3 regions of the Bradyrhizobium sp. A5 genome follow, and region 1 is predicted to be linked to each of the others. Evidence: predicted binding sites of a transcription regulator. Region 1 holds the regulator's gene; each other region holds the start of a gene.
The links. Region 1 encodes PhoB, which activates phosphate uptake and scavenging genes when phosphate is short. Its sites were predicted from a motif close to TGTCATNNANCTGTCAT; they were not measured.
Positions count from the first base shown of each region.

Region 2: a site for PhoB is predicted at 4,629-4,645, ahead of WHZ77_RS05270 (YdcH family protein). Genes of this name have one in related genera too.
Region 3: a site for PhoB is predicted at 3,764-3,780, ahead of WHZ77_RS32655 (DUF2794 domain-containing protein). Genes of this name have one in related genera too.

Region 1 is NZ_CP148990.1:448,979-456,139, forward strand. Features, by position in the region: gene pstC (phosphate ABC transporter permease subunit PstC) at 1-592, shown strand, start outside; gene pstA (phosphate ABC transporter permease PstA) at 597-1,442, shown strand; gene pstB (phosphate ABC transporter ATP-binding protein PstB) at 1,439-2,260, shown strand; gene phoU (phosphate signaling complex protein PhoU) at 2,272-2,988, shown strand; gene phoB (phosphate regulon transcriptional regulator PhoB) at 3,011-3,718, shown strand; gene WHZ77_RS02040 (GcrA family cell cycle regulator) at 3,986-4,498, opposite strand; gene WHZ77_RS02045 (aspartate aminotransferase family protein) at 4,950-6,158, shown strand; gene argF (ornithine carbamoyltransferase) at 6,158-7,081, shown strand.
Region 2 is NZ_CP148990.1:1,124,289-1,131,449, forward strand. Features, by position in the region: gene rpsU (30S ribosomal protein S21) at 1-98, opposite strand, end outside; gene aqpZ (aquaporin Z) at 362-1,084, shown strand; gene WHZ77_RS05240 (5-(carboxyamino)imidazole ribonucleotide synthase) at 1,120-2,226, opposite strand; gene purE (5-(carboxyamino)imidazole ribonucleotide mutase) at 2,223-2,711, opposite strand; gene WHZ77_RS05250 (GGDEF domain-containing protein) at 2,853-3,578, shown strand; gene WHZ77_RS05255 (hypothetical protein) at 3,581-3,832, opposite strand; gene WHZ77_RS05260 (hypothetical protein) at 3,855-4,067, opposite strand; gene WHZ77_RS05265 (YdcH family protein) at 4,197-4,403, opposite strand; gene WHZ77_RS05270 (YdcH family protein) at 4,731-4,913, shown strand; gene WHZ77_RS05275 (NAD(P)/FAD-dependent oxidoreductase) at 5,035-6,138, opposite strand; gene WHZ77_RS05280 (EAL domain-containing protein) at 6,344-7,161, shown strand, end outside.
Region 3 is NZ_CP148990.1:6,904,781-6,911,941, forward strand. Features, by position in the region: gene WHZ77_RS32640 (ABC transporter permease) at 1-1,492, shown strand, start outside; gene WHZ77_RS32645 (Bax inhibitor-1/YccA family protein) at 1,764-2,555, shown strand; gene WHZ77_RS32650 (GNAT family N-acetyltransferase) at 2,781-3,311, shown strand; gene WHZ77_RS32655 (DUF2794 domain-containing protein) at 3,332-3,700, opposite strand; gene WHZ77_RS32660 (DUF1223 domain-containing protein) at 4,262-5,038, opposite strand; gene acnA (aconitate hydratase AcnA) at 5,256-7,161, opposite strand, start outside.

The DNA.
Region 1 (7,161 bases):
CGGCATTCCCTCGATCATCTACGGCATGTGGGGCTTCTTCGTGCTGGGCCCGTTCCTGGCCAACAGCTTCCAGCCCTTCATGATCAAGATCTTCGACGGCGTTCCCGTGCTGGGTGCGATCTTCGCCGGCCCGCCGTCCTATCTCAGCCTCTTCAACGCCGCGCTGATCCTCGCCATCATGGTGCTGCCCTTCATCACCTCGATCTCGGTCGACGTGTTCAAGACGGTGCCCCCGGTGCTGAAGGAAGCGGCCTACGGCGTCGGCTGCACCACTTGGGAAGTCGTCCGCAGCGTCGTCATCCCCTACACCCGCGTCGGCGTCATCGGCGGCGTCATGCTGGCGCTCGGACGCGCGCTCGGCGAGACCATGGCGGTGACCTTCATCATCGGCAACTCGTTCCGCATCTCCGGGTCGATCTTCGCGCCGGGCACCACGATCTCGGCGGCGATCGCATCCGAGTTCGCCGAAAGCGACGGCCTGCACCAGTCCGGCCTGATCCTGCTTGGCCTCTTGCTGTTCGTGTTGACGTTCTTCGTGCTCGCAGCCGCCCGGCTGATGCTGATGCGCCTGGAAAAGAAGGCGGGGAACTAGCGCCATGAACCCGATCTATTCACGTCGCCGCCGCAAGGATTTCATCGTCCGCGGTCTTTGCTTCGCGGCTGCCGCCTTCGGCGTCACCTGGCTAGCGCTGATCCTGATCACGCTGCTGTACAACGGCCTTGCGGGCCTGAACGTTCAGCTGTTCACCGAGAACACGCCGCCGCCCGGATCCAACGAGGGTGGCCTGCTCAATGCCATCGTCGGCTCACTGATGATGACCGTGATCGGCGTCGGCATCGGTGCGCCGCTCGGCATGTTCGCCGGCACCTACCTCGCCGAATACGGCCGCAACGATCGCCTGACCTCGGTGATCCGCTTCATCAACGACATTCTGCTCTCGGCGCCCTCGATCATCATCGGCCTGTTCATCTACGGCGCGGTGGTGGTGCCGATGCGCGGCTTCTCGGCGATCGCGGGCGCGCTCGCGCTGGCCGTCATCGTCATCCCGGTGGTGCTGCGTACGACCGAGGACATGCTGCTGCTGGTGCCGAACGCGCTGCGCGAGGCGGCCTCGGCGCTCGGCCTGCCGCGCTCGCTGGTGATCAAGCGGATCGCCTATCGCTCGGCCCGCGCCGGCCTCATCACCGGCGTACTGCTCGCCACCGCACGCGTCGCCGGCGAGACCGCGCCGCTGCTCTTCACCGCGCTGTCGAACCAGTTCTTCAGCCTGGACCTGACCAAGACGATGGCGAACCTGCCGGTCACCATCAACAACTTCGTGCAGAGCCCCTACGCCTACTGGAAGCAGCTGGCGTGGAGCGGGGCCCTGCTCATCACCCTGACTGTTCTTGCCCTGAATATTGGTGCGCGCATCCTTGGCGCCGAGAGGACCGCAAAATGAGTGAGCTTTCCGTATCGATGAGCGCGGCCGGTGGGTTGCCCCAGGCGCCGGTGCTGCCCGAGGCCCCGGCCAAGGTGACGGTGCGCAACCTGAACTTTTATTACGGCGAACACCACGCGCTGAAGAACATCAACCTCGCGCTCGGCACCAACCGCGTCACGGCGTTCATCGGCCCGTCGGGCTGCGGCAAGTCGACCCTGCTGCGTATCTTCAACCGGATGTACGACCTCTATCCGGGCCAGCGCGCCACCGGCCAGCTCATGCTCGACCAGACCAACATCCTGGACCCCAGGCTGGACCTCAACCTGCTGCGCGCCCGCGTCGGCATGGTGTTCCAGAAGCCGACGCCGTTCCCGATGACGATCTACGAGAACATCGCCTTCGGCATCCGTCTCTATGAGAAGATCTCGAAGTCCGAGATGGACGACCGCGTCGAGAAGGCGCTGCGCGGCGGCGCGCTGTGGAACGAGGTCAAGGACAAGCTCAACGCGTCGGGCCTTTCGCTCTCGGGCGGCCAGCAGCAGCGCCTCTGCATCGCCCGCACCGTCGCGGTGCGGCCGGAAGTGATCCTGTTCGACGAGCCGTGCTCGGCGCTCGATCCGATCTCGACCGCCAAGGTCGAGGAGCTGATCCAGGAGCTGTCCGAGAACTACACGATCGCGATCGTCACCCACAACATGCAGCAGGCTGCGCGCGTCTCCGACAAGACCGCCTTCATGTATCTCGGCGAGTTGATCGAGTTCGACGACACCAGCAAGATCTTCACGTCGCCGACCGATCGGCGCACCCAGGATTACATCACCGGCCGGTTCGGTTGAGGAGACGGGACATGGGCACTGAACATACCGCAAAGGCCTTCGACACCGACCTGCAGGAACTCACCCGGCTGGTCGCGGAAATGGGCGGCATCGCCGAGCGCATGATCGTCGATTCCGTCGACGCGCTGATCCGCCGCGACGTCGCGCTCGGTCAGCGCGTCGTCGCCATCGACGCCGAGCTGGACGCGCTGCAGAAGAAGATCGAGGAGCGCGCCGTTCTCACCATCGCGCGCCGCCAGCCGATGGCGGTCGATCTGCGCGAGATCGTCGGCGCCATGCGGGTTGCGACCGATCTCGAGCGCATCGGCGACCTCGCCAAGAACATGGGCAAGCGCGTCGCGGCGCTGGAGACGGATTTCCATCCGCTCAAGCTGTTCCGCGGCCTCGAGCACATGACCGACCTCGTGCAGCAGCAGGTCAAGTCGGTGCTGGACGCCTACGCCGCGCACGACCTGCCGGCGGCGATGGCGGTGTGGAAGGGCGACGAGGAAGTCGACGCCATCTGCACCTCGCTGTTCCGCGAGCTCCTGACCTACATGATGGAGGATCCGCGCAACATCTCGTTCTGCATCCATCTGATGTTCTGCGCCAAGAACATCGAGCGTATCGGCGATCACGCCACCAACGTCGCCGAGACCGTGTTCTACATGATCGAAGGTCAGGCGATCACCGACAAGCGGCCGAAGGGCGACATGACGACCTTCGCCACGACGGTCCCGAATACCTGACGACTTGAGGAGCCACGACCCGATGGGCGCACGCATTATGGTGGTTGAAGACGAGGAAGCTCTCACCGAGCTGCTTCGCTACAACCTCGAAGGCGACGGCTATGACGTCGAGACGGTGATGCGTGGCGACGACGCCGACACCCGTCTCAAGGAGCACATTCCCGATCTGATCGTGCTCGACTGGATGCTGCCGGGGCTGTCCGGCATCGAATTGTGCCGGCGGCTTCGCACCCGGCCGGAGACCAAGCAGCTGCCGATCATCATGCTCACCGCGCGCGGCGAGGAGAGCGAGCGGGTGCGGGGCCTTGCGACCGGTGCCGACGACTACATCGTCAAGCCGTTCTCGGTGCCGGAGCTCCTGGCGCGCGTGAAGGGCCTGCTGCGCCGCGCCAGCCCGGAGCGGCTCGCCACCGTGCTGGCCTACGGCGACATCGAGCTCGATCGTGACAAGCGCCGCGTGGCGCGCTCGGGCCGGCCGATCGACCTCGGCCCGACCGAATATCGCCTGCTGGAGTTCTTCCTGGAGCATCCCGGCCGCGTGTTCTCGCGCGAGCAACTGCTCGACAGCGTCTGGGGCCGCGACATCTACATCGACGAACGCACCGTCGACGTGCATATCGGCCGCCTGCGCAAGCTGCTCAATCTCGGCCGCGAGCAGGACCCGATCCGCACCGTCCGCGGCGCCGGCTATGCGCTCGACGATCGCTTTGCGAAGGCCGAGCAGACGTAAGGCGGTTTAGCGGCTGTTGGCTTAGCGAGCTGCGGCAACAATTTCCGTCGTCATCCCCGGGTGCGCGCAGCGCGAGCCCGGGATCCATAACCACAGGACGTGGTTTGGCGAAGACTCGGAGCGACCATCGCGCGCAACAATTGCGCCCTGTGGTTATGGATACCCGCGCCCCGCGCGCAATTGCGCACTAGGCGGGGATGACACCGAGGAATTGGAGCCGTCATCGTGTGACGGCCGCCGCGTTGACGATCAGAGAATTCCGCTACCTCAGCGCGGACCCGGCTTCGCCGGCGCGCGCCGGCGATCCGCTGCCGGCTGATACGCAACCCGCGAGTGCTGGGCGCAATAGGGCAGGCCGGAGAGCGCCTTGCCGCCGCAGAAGAAGAAATCCGGGCTCGAGGGATCGCCGACCGGCCAGTGGCAGGTCGCCTCGTTGAGCTCCAGCAGCGACAGCCGCTGGCTCATCGGCACCACGTTGTCGTAGGTGACCGGTTCGGCCTCGACCTCGACCTCGAAGGCCTGTGCCAGCGCGGTGTTGCCGCGCGCGATGGGCCGGCTCACCCGCATCATGTGCTGGGCGGGACGCGCCTTGCGCGGCCGCGGCGCAGCGGATGAAGGGCTCTTGGCGCGGCCGGACAGGCCGAGCCTGTGCACCTTGCCGATCACGGCGTTGCGGGTGACATTACCGAGCTCTGCCGCGATCTGGCTGGCCGACAACCCGGCCTCCCAGAGCTTCTTCAGTTGCTCGACGCGATCATCCGACCAGGTCAAAACCGTCATTGCACCCTTTCCTTCGCCGCGCGCCTCCATCCTGGGGCTGCACTGCGAATGCCTAAGCCTCGAAAAACCCGTGCCGTCAGAATCCCTTAAGGCTCGCCGGGCACCGAGAGCCGCCCGAACGTTTACGCCGGTACATGAGGACTTAGAGATCAGAACTGCCGCACGAGATGTCGTATCTGACAAGCCAAACGCTACAATATGGCGTGACTCACGCGCAAGAGTCCGCCGACTCGCTTCCACATGTTCCGTGGCGAAATCCCGCAAAATCGCCACCGCAAGACTACGGATTCAGCGTTTCGCGAGGCTTTCCGGGCGGCATTGACACCCGTTTCACCAAGCATAAGATAGTCCCGCGTGCCGCCCTTAAAAGGCGGCACGTTTCGTTTTCCGGGCCGGTGAATGGTGCGTTGCGTAATGCACGCTCACCGTCCGCAACATTCAAGTGACAGTCATGACTAACAGCGCAGCGCCGCATTTGCTCCCCGTTTTCGCCAGGTCCGACCTCGGTTTCGAGCGCGGCGAAGGCTGCTGGCTGATCGCGACCAATGGCGAGCGCTATCTCGATTTTACTTCCGGCGTGGCGGTGAATGCGCTCGGCCATGCCCATCCCGCGCTGGTCAAGGCGTTGCAGGAGCAGGCGACCAAGCTCTGGCACATGTCGAACCTGTTCCAGAGCCCGGACGGCGAGAAGCTCGCCGCACGCCTGTGCAATGAAAGCTTCGCGGACTTCGTGTTCTTCTGCAATTCCGGCGCCGAGGCGTTGGAGGGTGTGATCAAGCTGGTCCGCCATCACCACTTCTCCAAGGGGCATCCGGAGCGCTACCGCATCATCACCTTCGAGGGCGCCTTCCACGGCCGCACGCTGGCGACGCTGGCGGCGACAGGATCCGCGAAATATCTCGAAGGGTTCGGTCCGCCGATGGACGGTTTCGACCAGGTCCCGCACGGTGACATCGAGGCCGTGAAGAAGGCGATCGGTCCGCAGACCGCCGGCATCCTGATCGAGCCGATCCAGGGCGAGGGTGGTGTGCGTTCGGCGACGCCTGCCTTCCTCCGGGCATTGCGCCAGCTCTGCGACGACAAGGGGCTGCTGCTGGCGTTCGACGAGGTGCAGACCGGCATGGGCCGCACCGGCGATCTGTTCGCGCATCGCCGCACCGGCGTCACACCTGACGTGATGTCGCTGGCGAAAGCGCTCGGCGGCGGCTTCCCGATCGGCGCGGTGTTGGCGACCGCGGACGCAGCTTCCGGCATGGGCCCCGGCTCGCACGGCTCGACCTTCGGCGGCAACCCGCTCGCGATCGCGGCGGCGAATGCCGTGCTCGACGTCATGCTCAAGCCCGGCTTCTTCGACCACGTCCAGCGGATGTCGCTGCTGCTCAAGCAGAAGCTCGCCTCCGTGATCGACCGCCATCCCGACGTGGTCAGCGAAGTGCGCGGCGAGGGCCTCCTGATCGGTATCAAGGCCGTGGTGCCATCCGGCGATCTCGTCGCGGCGTTGCGGAGCGAAAAACTGCTCACGGTCGGCGCCGGCGACAATGTCGTGCGCTTCCTGCCGCCTTTGATCGTCACCGAAGCCGAAATCGAGGACAGTGTCGGGCGGTTAGAGCGTGCCTGCGCCGCGATCTCGTCGAGCAAGACCAAGCGGGCGGCAAGCTGATGAGCAAGTCGCCAAAACACTTCCTCGATATCAACGAGTTGCCGCTGGCGGAGCTCAAGAGCATGCTCGCCGCATCCTCCGCCATGAAGGCGAAGCAGAAGGCGCATCAGCCGGTCAGGCCGCTCGAAGGCAAGACCCTGGCGATGATCTTCGAGCGTCCCTCGACCCGCACCCGGGTATCGTTCGATGTCGCCATGCGCCAGCTCGGCGGCGAGCCCATCATGCTCACCGGTGCCGAGATGCAGCTCGGCCGCGGCGAGACCATCGCCGACACCGCGCGCGTGCTGTCGCGCTATGTCGACGCCATCATGATCCGCATCCTCAACCACGATGCGCTGCTCGAGCTTGCCGAATATGCGACGGTGCCCGTCATCAACGGCCTGACGCGCCGCTCGCACCCTTGCCAGGTGATGGCCGATCTCATGACCTTTGAGGAGCATCGCGGCCCGATCGAGGGCCGGACGGTGGCCTGGACCGGCGACGACAACAACGTGCTGGCCTCGTGGGCCCACGCCGCCGAGCGCTTCAAGTTCCAGCTCAACGTCGCAACCCCGCCGGAGCTCGCGCCGAAGAAAGTCATGCGCGATTTCATCAAGGCGACCGGCGCGCCGATCGCGCTCGGCACCGATCCGGAAGCCGCCGTGAAGGGCGCCGACTGCGTCGTCACCGACACCTGGGTGTCGATGGGCGACAAGGAAGGCGAACATCGCCACAACGTGCTCAAGCCCTACCAGGTCAACGCGAAGCTGATGTCGCTGGCCAAGCCCGACGCGCTGTTCATGCACTGCCTGCCCGCCCATCGCGGCGAGGAAGTCACGGACGACGTGATCGACGGTCCGCAATCGGTCGTGTTCGACGAGGCCGAAAACCGCCTGCACGCGCAGAAGGGCATTCTGGCCTGGTGCTTCGACGCGGTGAAATAGCGGCTGTGGCGCGGGCGGCTGCGCCACCCTTCGCTGTCATACTGGACAAGCGCCGCACAGCGGCGCGCAGATCCGGGATC
Region 2 (7,161 bases), 680 kb from region 1:
CGGAGCTTCATCTCGCGGAAAATACCCTCGCGCTGCATCTTCTTCTTCAGCGCCTTGAGGGCTTGGTCGACATTGTTATCGCGAACGAGAACCTGCACGCGGCATCCTCTTCAGTGGATAGGATTTGAATTCTGGTAAGACAAAGGGGATGGCAAAAAGCGCAAGCCCTTAACCTTGAGGGCGCGGATGTATCAGACAAAACCCCCGATGTCCACCTGCCCGGCGAGATTTCGGGCCAAGTTCAGCCACTAAATGAGGTGAAAGTACGCCTGTGCAGCGCCGATTTGGGTGGTTTGGCGCCGAGAACGGGCTGTTGCCGGACGCCGTGCGCCGGAAGTCGGAAAATCAGGGGAGACGCCACATGGATATGAAGAAATATGCTGCCGAGGCCATCGGGACATTCTGGCTCACATTCGCAGGCTGCGGCAGCGCGGTGATCGCGGCCGGCTTTCCGCAGGTCGGGATCGGCTTGGTCGGCGTGTCCCTGGCGTTCGGCTTGAGCGTCGTCACCATGGCCTATGCGATCGGCCATATCTCGGGTTGCCATCTCAATCCGGCTGTCACCGTCGGGCTCGCGGCCGGCGGCCGCTTCCCGCCAGGGCAGATCCTGCCTTACGTCATCGCGCAGGTCTGTGGCGCCATCGTCGCCGCCGAGCTGCTCTATGTGATCGCAAGCGGAGCGCCCGGTTTCGACGTCACCAAGGGTTTTGCGTCGAACGGCTACGACATGCATTCGCCCGGCCAGTACAGCATGGTCGCCTGCTTCGTCACCGAGGTGGTGATGACCATGATGTTCCTGTTCATCATCATGGGCTCCACCCACGGCCGCGCGCCCGTGGGCTTTGCCCCATTGGCGATCGGGCTCGCGCTGGTGATGATCCATCTCGTCAGCATTCCCGTCACCAACACGTCGGTGAACCCGGCGCGGAGCACGGGTCCCGCTCTGTTCGTCGGCGGCTGGGCGCTATCGCAGCTCTGGCTGTTCTGGGTCGCACCGCTGATCGGCGGGGCGCTGGGCGGGGTGATCTATCGGTGGCTCAGCGAAGAGCCCGCGGGCGTCGTCGCAGGCGCGAAGACGGCTTAGTCGCAGGCGGAGTCGCGGCATGCGCCGCGGCTCCGCTACTTGCCCTTCGTCGGCCTGACTTCGGTGACGTGGCCCATCTTGCGACCGGGGCGCGGAGCGCCCTTGCCGTAGATGTGCACGGTCGCGCCCGGGACCGTCAGCCACTTCTCGTAATCGTTGATCTCGTCGCCGATCAGGTTGGTCATGGTGACGATGTCGCCGTGACGCACCGCCTTGCCGAGCGGCCAGCCGGCGATGGCGCGGATATGCTGCTCGAATTGCGAGACCGAGGCGCCGTCGAGCGTCCAGTGTCCGGAATTGTGCACGCGCGGAGCGATCTCGTTGACCAGGACCTTCGGTCCGGTGCCATTCGCCAGCACGAACATCTCGACGGCGAGCACGCCGACATAGTCGAGCGCGTTCGCGATCTTGCCGGCGATGCTGCGCGCTTCGTCTGCGAGGGGGGCCGGAATCTGCGCGGGCGCGCGCGAGATTTTCAGAATGTGGTCGCGGTGCTCGTTCTCGGTGACGTCGAAACACTCGACCTGGCCCGAGGCCGAGCGTGCGGCGATCACCGAGATCTCGCGCTCGTACGGGACGAAGGCTTCGAGGATTGCCGATTTGGTGGCGAGGCTGGTCCAGACCTTGGCGATGTCGTCGCCCTCGCGGATGATGGCCTGACCTTTGCCGTCATAGCCGAAGCGGCGGGTTTTCAGCACGGCCGGGAGGCCAATCTTGACGATCGCCTCGCGCAACGAGGAGACCGACGTGACGTCGGCATAGGCGGCGGTGCCGATGCCGAGCCGCGTCACGAAATCCTTTTCGGCGAGCCGGTCCTGGGTGGTCTCGAGGATCTTGCGGTTGGGCAGCACCGGGCGGCGCGCATCCAGCACCATCGCGGCGGCGGACGGCACGTTCTCGAATTCGTAGGTGATGACGTCGACGTCGTTGGCGAACAATTCCAGTGCCTCGACGTCGGCATATTCGGCGCAGGTCGCGTTCAGGACGACGTCGAAGGCAGGGGAGTCCGGATCGGGCGAGAACACCTGGCAGCGCAGGCCGAGCCGCGCCGCGGCCATCGCCAGCATCCGCCCCAATTGTCCGCCGCCGAGGATTCCGATGGTGTCGCCGGGCTTCAGCTTCACCTGCTTGCTGTCCGTCACGCCTTGTCCTCCGGGCGCTCGGCAACCGCCTCGGTCTGCGCCTTTCGCCAGGCGGCAAGACGGTCGGACAGGGCCGGGTCGCACAGCGCCAGCACGGCCGCGGCAAGCAGCGCCGCGTTGATCGCGCCGGCCTTGCCGATGGCGAGGGTGCCGACCGGGATGCCCGCGGGCATCTGCACGATCGAATAGAGCGAATCGATGCCCTTGAGCGTCCTGGATTCGACGGGCACGCCAAGCACCGGCAGTTCCGTCAGTGCCGCCGCCATGCCGGGCAAATGGGCAGCGCCGCCGGCGCCGGCGATGATGACCTTGAAACCTGCCGCCTTGGCGCCCTTGGCGAAGGCGAACAGCCGGTCGGGGGTGCGGTGTGCCGAAACGATGCGGGTCTCGGCGGCAATGCCCAGTGCTGCAAGCGTGTCGGCGGCGTGCCGCATCGTCTCCCAGTCCGACTGGCTTCCCATAATGATGGCGATCGGCGCGGTCATGACGTCAATTGTGCCCGGAAAACAGAAAGATAGGCCAGATTAAAGGTTCCGGCCGGTGGCTCGCAAGGCGGTGGCAAGGAGAAGGGAATGCACTATCCTGTCTTGGTGAATCCCCGCAAGCCTTCATTGAGCAGGATGCCCATGAAGAAACCCACAAGGGCGAGCGCTGCGAAGGCCAAAAAGGGCCGGAAGACCCGCGCCAGCCGATCCAAAGCCGTTCCCGGGCGGTTGGCCAAACCTCCGGCGAAGCGTCCGGCCAAGCAGGCCCGGCGCGGTGCGTCGGCGGCCGCCGACACCAAGGCGACCATCCGCGGCCTGCGGAGCAAACTCAAGGAGGCGCAGCGGCGGGTCACGGAACTGGAAGCCGCGGCCGACACCGATTTCCTGCTGGAGATTCCGAACCGGCGCGGTTTCGAGCGCGAGCTGAGGCGCGCCATCGCCTACATGAAGCGCTATCGCGCCAGCGGCGCTCTGATCGTGCTCGATGTCGATCGGCTGAAGCCGATCAACGATTCCTTCGGTCATGCCGCCGGCGACGAGGTGCTCAAGGCGATCGCGGCGACGCTGACGCAGCAGGTCAGGGCCTCGGATGTGGTCGGCCGGCTTGGCGGCGACGAGTTCGCGCTGCTGCTGTGGAATCTCAGCGAGACCGATGCCAAGGCGAAGGCCGCGATCTTCGAACAGGCGATCGACGATTTGTCGTTCACCTTTCGCGGCCAGCACGTAACCGCGGGCGCGTCCGCCGGTGTTGCGCTGCTGGGCGCGCACTCCGATGCGGGCCGCGCTCTGGAGGAGGCGGATGCCGCCATGTATGTGCGCAAGGCGCACCGGCGGCACGAGCCGCGGATCAGGCTGGTCAGTAGCTGACTTTACAGTGTCGCGAGGTCTTCCGGCACGTTGCCGAATTTGCGCAGCAGCGTGGCGTCGCCGAATTCGCCGGTCATGGGATCGCCGCTGCGGCAGAAAGCGACCGCGCCGATATGGCCCGCACCGCGCGACAAAATCTCGGCGCGCCGCAACGCGGCCGTCGAGCTCTGGCATTCCTCGGCTGCGCCCGCAACAGGCGATCCGTCGGCATCGATCAGGAAAGGCAATGCAACGTAGTAGGTCACATCTGACATGGCGTTGCTCCGGGCATCAAAGCTAGGCGGCGCTGCTCCGCATCTTGCTGCGCGAGGTCTCCGGAATGCAGCCGGCTGAAATCGCCGCCCGCAATTCCTCAAGCTCGGCTTCCAGATATTCGTTGGCCATGATCAGCGCCTTGATGGTGCTGCGCAGATTGCCGTCGCACATCGCGATCGCCTGATCGCAGGCCTGTTCATAATGGCTGTTGTCGAGAAGGGCGGTGGCCGGCATCTGCGTTGTCCTCGCGAGTTTTCCTCGGACGCTTCCTGGGGCGCTGATCTGTCTAAATGTTCCTATTTTGTTCTTTTGGAGTCAAGCGGATTCCGGGTGCGGCGAGCTGCCGCGCAAATCGCCTGTGGATCAGGCGATGATGTCCGGCGTGATCTGGTCTTCGATGAACTGGATACGGTCGCGCAACAACAGCTTGCGCTTCTTCAACCGCTGTAACCGCAATAGGTCGGGGGCAGGCGATTGATGCAGTGCATCGATCGCCGCATCGAGATCTCGGTGTTCCTGCTGCAACCGGGTGAGCTCGGCTTCGAGCTCACGCTCGTCTTCATTGGTCATGTCTGCGGTGGCCGAAAACCCGATGGCGTGAGATTAAGGCTGTGGATGCCCTGTGAAAATTATCGTCCTTGCGCGCCGTGATCGCAAGCGATCTCGGGCCGTCGCTCACCGATCTCTCGCAAGATAGTTCAACGATTCGCTGCGGCGCTACGCAAGCACATTGATATCATGAATTTTTCCTGCACGGTTCCTTACTCACGCTTCGTTACATATGAATTTTCAAAAATGACACTGCGACGACGGATACCCATCGACAGAACGAATCGGTGATGTACACTTCCTCGTCCGGATCGAATCCAAGGTTCACCCCTACCGAGGAGGTTTCGAATGACAATTCAGGCACATCTGGTTGAATTGGAACGGAAGCACAAAACTCTCGAACACGAATTGCACGAAGCTCTCGTGCACCTTTCAACAGACGACCTGCAAATTGTTGAGTTGAAGCGCCGGAAGTTGATGGTCAAGGACCAGATCGAGCGTCTGAGGCACACCGGCGACACGCTCCACTAGTGACCCCCCCGTAACAGCGTAGAGTTTGATCGTGCCCTTTCAGGCAGGGGTGAGAGCCATTGCGCTCATCCCTGCTGCAGGGCGCGTATGCGGCGCGACCGCGACGATGTTTGCGCGGCGCCTAGATTTGCGCGAGCTCGGCGACGTGATCCGCGATCGCGAGCGACGACGTCAGTCCCGGCGATTCGATTCCGAACAGGTTGACCAGGCCTTCGACGCCATGATCGCGCGGGCCCTGCATCAGGAAATCCTGCGTGGCCACCGCCGGCGGCACGATCTTCGGGCGAATGCCTGAATAGCTCGGCATCAGTGCGCCATCGGGCAGCGTTGGCCAGTATTTTCGGATCGCCGGATAGAACCGCTCGGCGCGTGATGGATCGACCTCGTAATCAATCGTCTCGATCCACTCGACGTCGGGGCCGAAACGCGCCTGTCCCGCCATGTCCAGCGTCAGATGCACGCCGAGTCCGCCGGGCTCGGGCACCGGATAGATCAGGCGCGAGAACGGCGCCTTGGCGTTGCAGCTGAAGTAGTTTCCCTTGGCGAGATAGGCCGGCGGAATCCGGTCGATCGGCATGCCATCGATGTGGCGCGCCACGTTCGTTGCCGAGAGCCCGGCGGCATTGACGAGCAGGTCGCATTGCAGCGTCATCGGTGCTTCGCCGCCCGCCTCGACCTCGATGACGCCGCCAGCCGCTTTGGCGCGGATCAGCGGGGTGTGAAACGCGAAGGCGGCGCCGGCGGCCTCGGCTTCGCCGCGCAGCGAGAGCATGTAGGCATGGCTGTCGATGATGCCGGTCGACGGCGAGAGCAGCGCTGCGTCGCAGGCGAGTGCCGGCTCCAGCGCGCGTGCAGCTTCGCCCGCGAGCAGTTGCATGTCGAGCACCCCATTGGCCTCGGCATGCGCCTTGATCGATTGCAGCTTCTCGGTCTCTCTCGGGTTGGTCGCGACGATCAGCTTGCCGCAATTCCTGTGCGGGATGCCGCGCTCGCCGCAGTAGCGGTACAGCGCGTGCTTGCCGTTGACGCACATGCGCGCCATCCAGCTTCCGGCGCGGTAGTAGATGCCGGCATGAATCACCTCGCTGTTGCGCGAGGAGGTGATGGTGCCGATGGCCTCGGCTTGCTCGAGCACGATCACCTCGCGCCCGGCCTGGGCGAGCTTTCGAGCCACCGCGAGCCCGACCACGCCGGCTCCGATGACGACGCAGTCGACCCTATCCATGGTTGTGCAGAAGGCTCGCTGGAGGGGCCGGTCGTATCTGGGTGCCGGGCAAACGGGCCGCGCGGCCATTTTCCATTAAGGAAGCATTTATCATGTCAGGGCAATTGCCGTATTTCGCGTCACATTTTTCTGTTGCACGTACAGGCGTTTACCCGATCCAAACCGGCGAGGCCAGACAATCCGACGTTGAAATCGCGGGTGGCTGATGGCTGAGAAGAACTGGCACGTGGGCGGCACGCTACTGATTGCTGTGCAGGCCGTCGTGTGCCTGGTCGGCGCGGTCGCGCCTGCGCGTGCCTTTGCGCTGTCGGACAGTTTGGCCGCGCCCAGCTATTTCGACAAGCTCGATCCGAACGTGATCTGGGAAGCCCTGATCGGCGGCATCGTCGTCTGCGCGTTCCTCGTTGCAATCGCGCTGTGGATCCATTCCTCGCTGCGCCGGACCAAGCGGTCGCAACTGCGCCGCAACGCGTTCATCTCCTCGGCCATGAACAGTCTCAACCAGGGCGTGGTGATGACGGATGCGCAGCGGCGCATCATCTTCTGCAACGACCGTTATCTCGAGATCTACGGCCTGTCGCGCTCGGACCTCTGGACCGGCATGAACGGCTACGACATCCTCGAGTTGCGGCGCAAGCGCGGCGTTCTCGGCGTCTCCAATGACGATTTCTACGAGAAGGCGGCGAGTCCCAACGGCCTGATCACCGAACTGCCGGACGGGCGGTCCATCCTGGTGAAATATTTCGTGCTGCCGAACGGCGGCTCGGTGGCCACGCATCTTGACGTCAGCGAGCAGCGCATTCTGTCGCGGCAGCTCGCCTCCACCAAGCAGTTCCTGGAAACGGTGCTCGACAACGTGCCGGCCTGCGTGGCCGCCAAGAGCATCGAGGACGGCCGTTACATCTTCGCCAACAGCGCCTACGAGCGGTTCTGGGGCTTTTCGCGAGACCAGGTCGTCGGCAAGAACGCGCGCGAGCTGTTCGGGCCCAAATCGGCGGCGAGCATCGAGGCGACCGACCAGGC
Region 3 (7,161 bases), 620 kb from region 1:
GGTGGCGGCGGTGCATGCCGACGAGCTCGCGCTGTCCTTCGTCTATGGCATCCTGACCGCGCTGGCCTTCGGCCTGTGGCCGCTCGGGCGCGTGCACGACGTGCCGGTGGCCGCGCTATTCCGCGACACCATCAGCTCGGATTGGCACCGGCCGCGCTGGAGCTACCTGGTCTTCATGGCCGTCGTGGTCGCGCTGCTGATCGCGGTCGTGATCGGCCTCTCCTTCGACAAGCGGATCGCCGCGGTGTTCGTGGCCTCCTCCGTCGTCGTGTTCGCCCTGCTCCGCGGCATCGCCGCGCTGCTAATGACGATCGCGCGGCGGCTGCCGCGGACGCGGCTGCCGATGCTGCGGCTTGCGATCGCCAACATCCACCGGCCGGGCGCGCTGACGCCCTCCGTCGTGCTGTCGCTGGGGCTCGGGCTCGCCGTGCTCGTCACCATCACGCAGATCGACGGCAATCTGCGCCGGCAGTTTCTCGCGGCCCTGCCCGATCAGGCGCCGTCGTTCTTCTTCATCGACATCCCGAGCACGCAGGCCGCCGAGTTCGACGGCTATCTGCGCCGGATCGCGCCCGGTGCGAAGGTCGAGGACGTCCCGATGCTGCGCGGGCGGATCGTCGGAGCGCGCGGGTTGCGCGCCGAAGAGCTCAAGCCGACCACCGATTCGGAGTGGGTGCTGCAGAGCGACCGCGGCCTGACCTATACCGCCGAGCTGCCGAAGGGCTCCAAGGTGGTCGAGGGCGAATGGTGGCGCGCCGACTATTCCGGCCCGCCGCTGGTCTCGATGGAGAAGAAGATCGCCGACGGCCTCGGCCTGAAGCTCGGCGACGAGGTCGTGGTCAACGTGCTCGGCCGCGACATTCCCGCCAAAATCGGCAATCTGCGCACCATCGACTGGCAGGGGCTCGGCATCAATTTCGTGCTGGTGTTCTCGCCGAACGCCTTCAAGGGCGCGCCGCACACCCATATTGCGACCCTGACGGAATCCGGCGGCACTGCCGCGGGCGACGGCAAGATCATCAAGCAGGTCGCCGACGCCTATCCGATGGTGACGAGCGTGCGCGTGCGCGAGGTGATGGAGACGGTCGGCGCGGTCGTGACCAATCTGGCGCTCGCGATCCGCGGCGCCAGCGCCGTGACCCTGATCTCGGCGATCCTGGTGCTGGGCGGGGCGCTCGCCGCCGGCCATCGCCACCGGGTCTATGATGCGGTGATCCTGAAGACCCTGGGAGCGACCCGGCTGCGCCTGCTCGGCGCCTACGCCCTCGAATACCTCCTGATCGGGCTCGCGACCGCGGTGTTCGGCGTGATCGCCGGCAGCGTCGCGGCCTGGATGATCGTGACGCGGCTGATGACGCTGACGTTCGTCTGGCAGGCCGGCAGCGCGGCCGGCGTGGTCGCGGCCGCCCTCATCGTCACGGTCGGGCTTGGGCTCGCCGGCACGCTCCTGGCGTTGAACAAAAAGCCCGCCACGGTGTTGCGCAATTTGTGACAAATGGTAGCGGCTGGCCTTGTGGGAGCGAAATCGCACGATTCCTGCGATTAACCACGTCCGCTCGCCGAGATTGCAGGAGAGGGCGACATTCAGCCGCGCGTGGACCGTTGCGGCGAATGTGTTAGTTTCCCACATATCGAGTGGGTTCGGAGCCCCGATTGTGAGCCAAATTTAATGACGGCCCACAGCGGTATCCGAGATAGAATTTGACGAACCGGCGGCATGGCGACCCTCGTGCCGGACCGGACCAACCAATGGGAATTCGACCATGTCGGACCTAGACCGTAACTACGCTTCTCCTTTCGGCAGGGCCGCCGGGCGTGTTGACGCCGCGACGGTCGATGCCGGCCTGCGCGCCTACATGCTGCGCATCTACAATTACATGAGCATTGGCCTGGCCATCACCGGCCTGGCCGCGCTCGGCGTCTACATGGCCGCCGTGACCGACGTTCCGACCCCGGAAGCCGTCCGCGTCGGCAAGCTGTTCCTGACGCCGTTCGGCTACGCGATGTTCGTCAGCCCCCTGAAGTGGCTGTTCATGCTCGCGCCGCTCGCCATGGTGTTCGTGATCTCGGCAGGCATCAACCGCCTGGCCCCGTCGACCGCCCAGATCCTGTTCTGGGTGTTCGCGGCGCTGATGGGCATCTCGCTGTCCTCGATCTTCCTGGTGTTCACGCACACCTCGATCGTTCGGGTGTTCTTCATCACGGCAGCGACCTTCGGCGCGCTCAGCCTCTATGGCTACACCACCAAGCGTGATCTCACCGGGATGGGCTCGTTCCTGTTCATGGGCTTGATCGGCATCATCCTCGCGAGCCTGGTCAACCTGTTCCTGGCGAGCACGATGCTGCAGTTCATCGTCTCGGTGGTCGGCGTGCTGGTGTTCGCGGGCCTCACCGCCTGGGATACCCAGCGGCTGAAGAACGACTACATCTACGGCTACGCTTCGGCCGGCGGCGACATCGCAGAGCGTGCGGCCATCACCGGCGCACTGTCGCTCTACCTGAACTTCATCAACCTGTTCACGCTGCTGCTGCAGCTCCTCGGCCAGCGCGACTAAGCGCCAGCCTGAGAGAACGGACACGAACCCCGGCCGAGAGGCCGGGGTTTTTGTTTGGGCCGGGCGCGGCCACAAGCGACCGTCATTGCGAGGAGCTCTTGCGACGAAGCAATCCAGAGTCCCTCCGCGGACGCATTTCTGGATTGCTTCGCCGCGCTCGCAATGACGGGTGGGGCAGCGTCGTTGCCTCTTCCAGCCGTCGCGGGAAGGCTCTAATCTTGCCCCATGTCCGCACCCGAAATCAGGCCCACGCTCGAGGCCGACCTCCCCGCCATCACCGCCATCTACCAGCAGGCTGTCCGCGAGGGCACCGCGACGTTCGAGCTGGAGCCTCCTGACCTCGCCGAGATGACGCGGCGCTATCGCGCGCTGATCGACGGTGGCTACCCCTATTTCGTCGCCATCCTCGACGGCCGCCTCGCCGGCTACGCCTACGCCGGCGCCTACCGGCCGCGGCCGGCCTATCGCTTCACGGTCGAGAACTCGATCTATCTCGACCCCAGCTTCCACCGCCGCGGCATTGGGGGGCTTCTGCTGGAGCGGCTGATCACCGAATGCGAGGCGCGCGGCTTCCGCCAGATGATCGCGGTGATCGGCGATTCCGCCAATGCCGGCTCGATCGGCGTGCACACCAAAGGCGGCTTCAAGATGATCGGCACGCATCCCAGTGTCGGGCTTAAATTCGGCCGCTGGCTGGACACGGTGATGATGCAGCGCGACCTCGGCGAGGGCGCAAGCACGGTACCGGGGAAGTAGGATTGTCATTCCGATGGCGGCTACACCACCGCCAATTTCCGATCGATCACCAGCAGCACGCGCTCGAGTTCGTGGCCACGGCGCAGGATCAGGCCGGTCGCCGAGATCACGCTGTACATGCCCTGCTTGCGCGCGAGCCGCGGATCCTTCTCGATGCGATAGATCGGCACTTCCGAGGCACGTCGGTAGACCGAGAACACGGCGCGATCCCTCAGGAAGTCGATGGCGTAGTCGCGCCACTCGCCGTCGGCGACCATGCGGCCGTAGAGATTGAGAATACGGTGCAGCTCGAGCCGGTTGAAGGTCACCCGGGTCAGCTGCGTGTTCGCAGCGGCGGGGCGCGCCGCCGCGCGCTGCTCGCTCGGATCGGCATCCTCCGACAGACTCATGGAACGCCTCCTGTCGCATCAACATGATCGCCTCCGCGAAGACCGTCCCCGGAACCGCGGATCATGACAATTGCATGATCGCGCCAACTGTTCCCGGCCGCAAGAGGCTCCTCACTCAACTCATTGAATCGCGTGCGAATCACAGCACACGCAAGAGTGGAACTCTGTCGCGACGAACCGTCACGGGATCGTTAGCAGGAATCATAGTATCGCCGCTTTTCCGCCAAGCGCCCGCCGCCCTGCATTGCGAAAAGAGCTGTGTGCGTTGGCCCGGTCCTTTCGGTTCCGGATTCCTCAGCCCCCAGCCCCCCGGGGTCGAACAGGATCGGGTCTGTACGCACGACAAGGAGGGCCAACGCAAGTTGGTCCTTTTTTGTTTGTGTCGGGATGTTTCGATTTGCAGTCATTCCGGGGCGCGCGTAGCGCGAGCTATGGTGCGCAATTGCGCACCTGAGAATCCATCGATCAACAATGTGAGCTGAGAAATGGATTCCGGGCTCGCGCCAAGAGGCGCGCCCCGGAATGACGAGAGGCTGCTTTTTCTGTGACGATCTTTACGCTTCAGTGCAGCGATGTGTACGCCGCGCCGAGCATCGGCCCCGGCTTCTCGCGGCTGCCGTCCTGGACATAGACCACCGCGCCGTCGACGCCGTCGCGCGTGAGGTTCTCGATCGGCACGGTCCAGCTCTCCGGACGGCCGGTCCAGTCGCCGACCTTCAGCAGGTTGCGCACGACGTTGTGATAGGTGACCTGCTGTCCGCGATTTTCGCCGCGGCTGATCGCGATCGGCACCGACCTGGCGATCGAGCAGATCCAGACTTCGCCATGCGATACCGCCGGCTCATTGCTCGCGGCCACCGAGACGTTGATCTGCTTGCCCGAGAGCGACATCGTCACCGGCACGCTCATCACGCCCGTGCCCTTATCAGTTTTGCCGATCGCATTCTCGATGCCGGCGCGGTCGCTGCCGATGACATGCGTGGAGCCGTTCACAACGACCTGCGGCGTGTAGACCTCACGGTCGCCGCGCATGCGCGAATAGGCGCGCTGCCGCGCCGAGAAGCGGGAATCCGCCAGCGTGTCCTTCCAGCCGAGATAGTCCCAATAATCGATCGGCATGCTCAGTGCGATGACGGAGGGATCGTTGGCGAGGTCGCCGATGATCTTGTCGGCGGGCGGGCAGGACGAGCAGCCCTGCGAGGTAAACAATTCGACAACGGCACGAGGATCGGCGTGCGCGGGACGAATGACGGCGACGATAGCGCAGATGCCGAGTGCTCCCGACCAGAGTGCACCGGACCAGCGCGAAACCAGATTAGAGGCCATCATTGCAGTCATGTCGAACGTCACACCTCGCACGCGTTGCGGAATATCCTATCGCCTGATGGTCACCGTAGTCTTACGGGCATCGCGCATCAAACCGTCCAGGGCGAGGCTTTCCGCCGGGCGGGGCCATCGAAAGCGCGCCGTAACGCACGAAGGCGGCCTTGTGATAGGCCGCCCTCGTTTAACCTTCTACTCACGTCGCAGTGAGCCACCGTTCACAAATTCGCGCTCAGGCCGCGAGCTTGCGCAGCACGTAGTGCAGAATGCCGCCGTTGCGGTAGTAATCGAGCTCGTCCAGCGTATCGATGCGGCAGAGCAGCGAAACGCGCTGCAACGAACCGTCGCCGGAGACGATCTCCGCGGTCAGCTTCTGACGGGGCTTCAGATCGCCGACGAGGCCGCGCAGCGTGACCTTCTCGTCGCCCTTCAGGCCGAGCGACGACCATGAGGTGCCCTCCTCGAAGGTCAGCGGCAGCACGCCCATGCCGACCAGGTTGGAGCGATGGATGCGCTCGAAGCTCTGGCAGATCACGGCGCGCACGCCGAGCAGACGCGTGCCCTTCGCGGCCCAGTCGCGCGAGGAGCCGTTGCCGTATTCGGCGCCGGCGAACACCACCAGCGGCACCTGCTCCTGCTGGTACTTCATCGCGGCGTCGTAGATCGACATCTGTTCGCCGTCGGGCCAGTGCTTGGTGAGACCGCCTTCCGGAATGTTGCCGTCGGCGCCCTTGAGCATGAAGTTCTTGATGCGGATGTTGGCGAAGGTGCCGCGCATCATGACTTCATGGTTGCCGCGCCGCGTGCCGTACTGGTTGAAGTCGGCGGGACGCACCTGGTGCTCGCTGAGATATTTGCCCGCGGGCGAGGTGAGCTTGATCGAACCGGCCGGCGAGATGTGGTCGGTGGTGATCTTGTCGCCGAACATGGCGAGGATGCGGGCCTCGACGATATCGGTGACCGGCTCCGGCTCCTTCTTCATGCCGTCGAAATAGGGCGGGTTCTGCACGTAGGTCGAGCTCATGTTCCAGCGATAGGTCTCGCTCTCGACGGTCTTGATCTTGCGCCAGTTGGTGTCGCCCTTGAACACGTCGGCATACTTCTTCTTGAAGATCGCCGCGGTCACGAACTTCTTCATGAACGCGTTGATCTCCTTGGTCGTCGGCCAGATGTCCTTCAGGTAGACTGGCTTGCCGTCCTTGCCTTCGCCGAGCGGCTCAACGGCGAGGTTCTTGGTGACGCTGCCCGCGAGCGCGTGCGCGACGACCAGCGGCGGCGAAGCGAGATAGTTCGCCTGCACGTCCGGCGAGACGCGGCCTTCGAAGTTGCGGTTACCGGAGAGCACGGCGGCCGCGACGATGCCGTTGTCGTTGATCGACTTCGAGATCTCCTCCGGCAGCGGACCGGAATTGCCGATGCAGGTGGTGCAGCCGAAGCCGACCAGGTTGAAGCCGACCTTGTCGAGATCTTTCTGGAGACCGGAATCGGCGAGATAGGCCGCGACCACCTGGCTGCCCGGCGCAAGCGAGGTCTTCACCCACGGCTTTGCCTTGAGACCCCTCGCGGCTGCGTTCCGGGCCAGGAGGCCGGCGCCGATCAGCACGCTCGGGTTCGAGGTGTTGGTGCAGGAGGTGATCGCGGCGATCACGACGTCGCCATGGCCGAGGTCGAAATTCTTGCCTTCGACGGCAAAGCGCTTGTTCGGCTCTTCGGCCTTCTTGTATTCGGTGTTGAGGGCAAGCGAAAAGCCTTCTGCGACCGACGGCAGCGCGATGCGGCCTTCGGGGCGCTTCGGACCGGCCATCGAGGGCACGACGTCGCCGAGGTCGAGCGTCAGCGTCTCGGTGAACACCGGATCGGCCGACTTGGCGGTGCGGAACAGGCCCTGCGCCTTCGCATAGGCCTGCACCAGCGCGACGCGCGCCGGAGCGCGGCCGGAGGTCTTGAGATAGTCGATTGCGGCAGCGTCGACCGGGAAGAAGCCGCAGGTCGCGCCATATTCGGGCGCCATGTTGGCGATGGTGGCCTTGTCGGCGACGGAGAGATGATCGAGGCCGGGGCCGAAGAACTCGACGAACTTGCCTACTACGCCGAGCTTGCGCAGCATCTGCGTGACCGTGAGAACGAGGTCGGTCGCG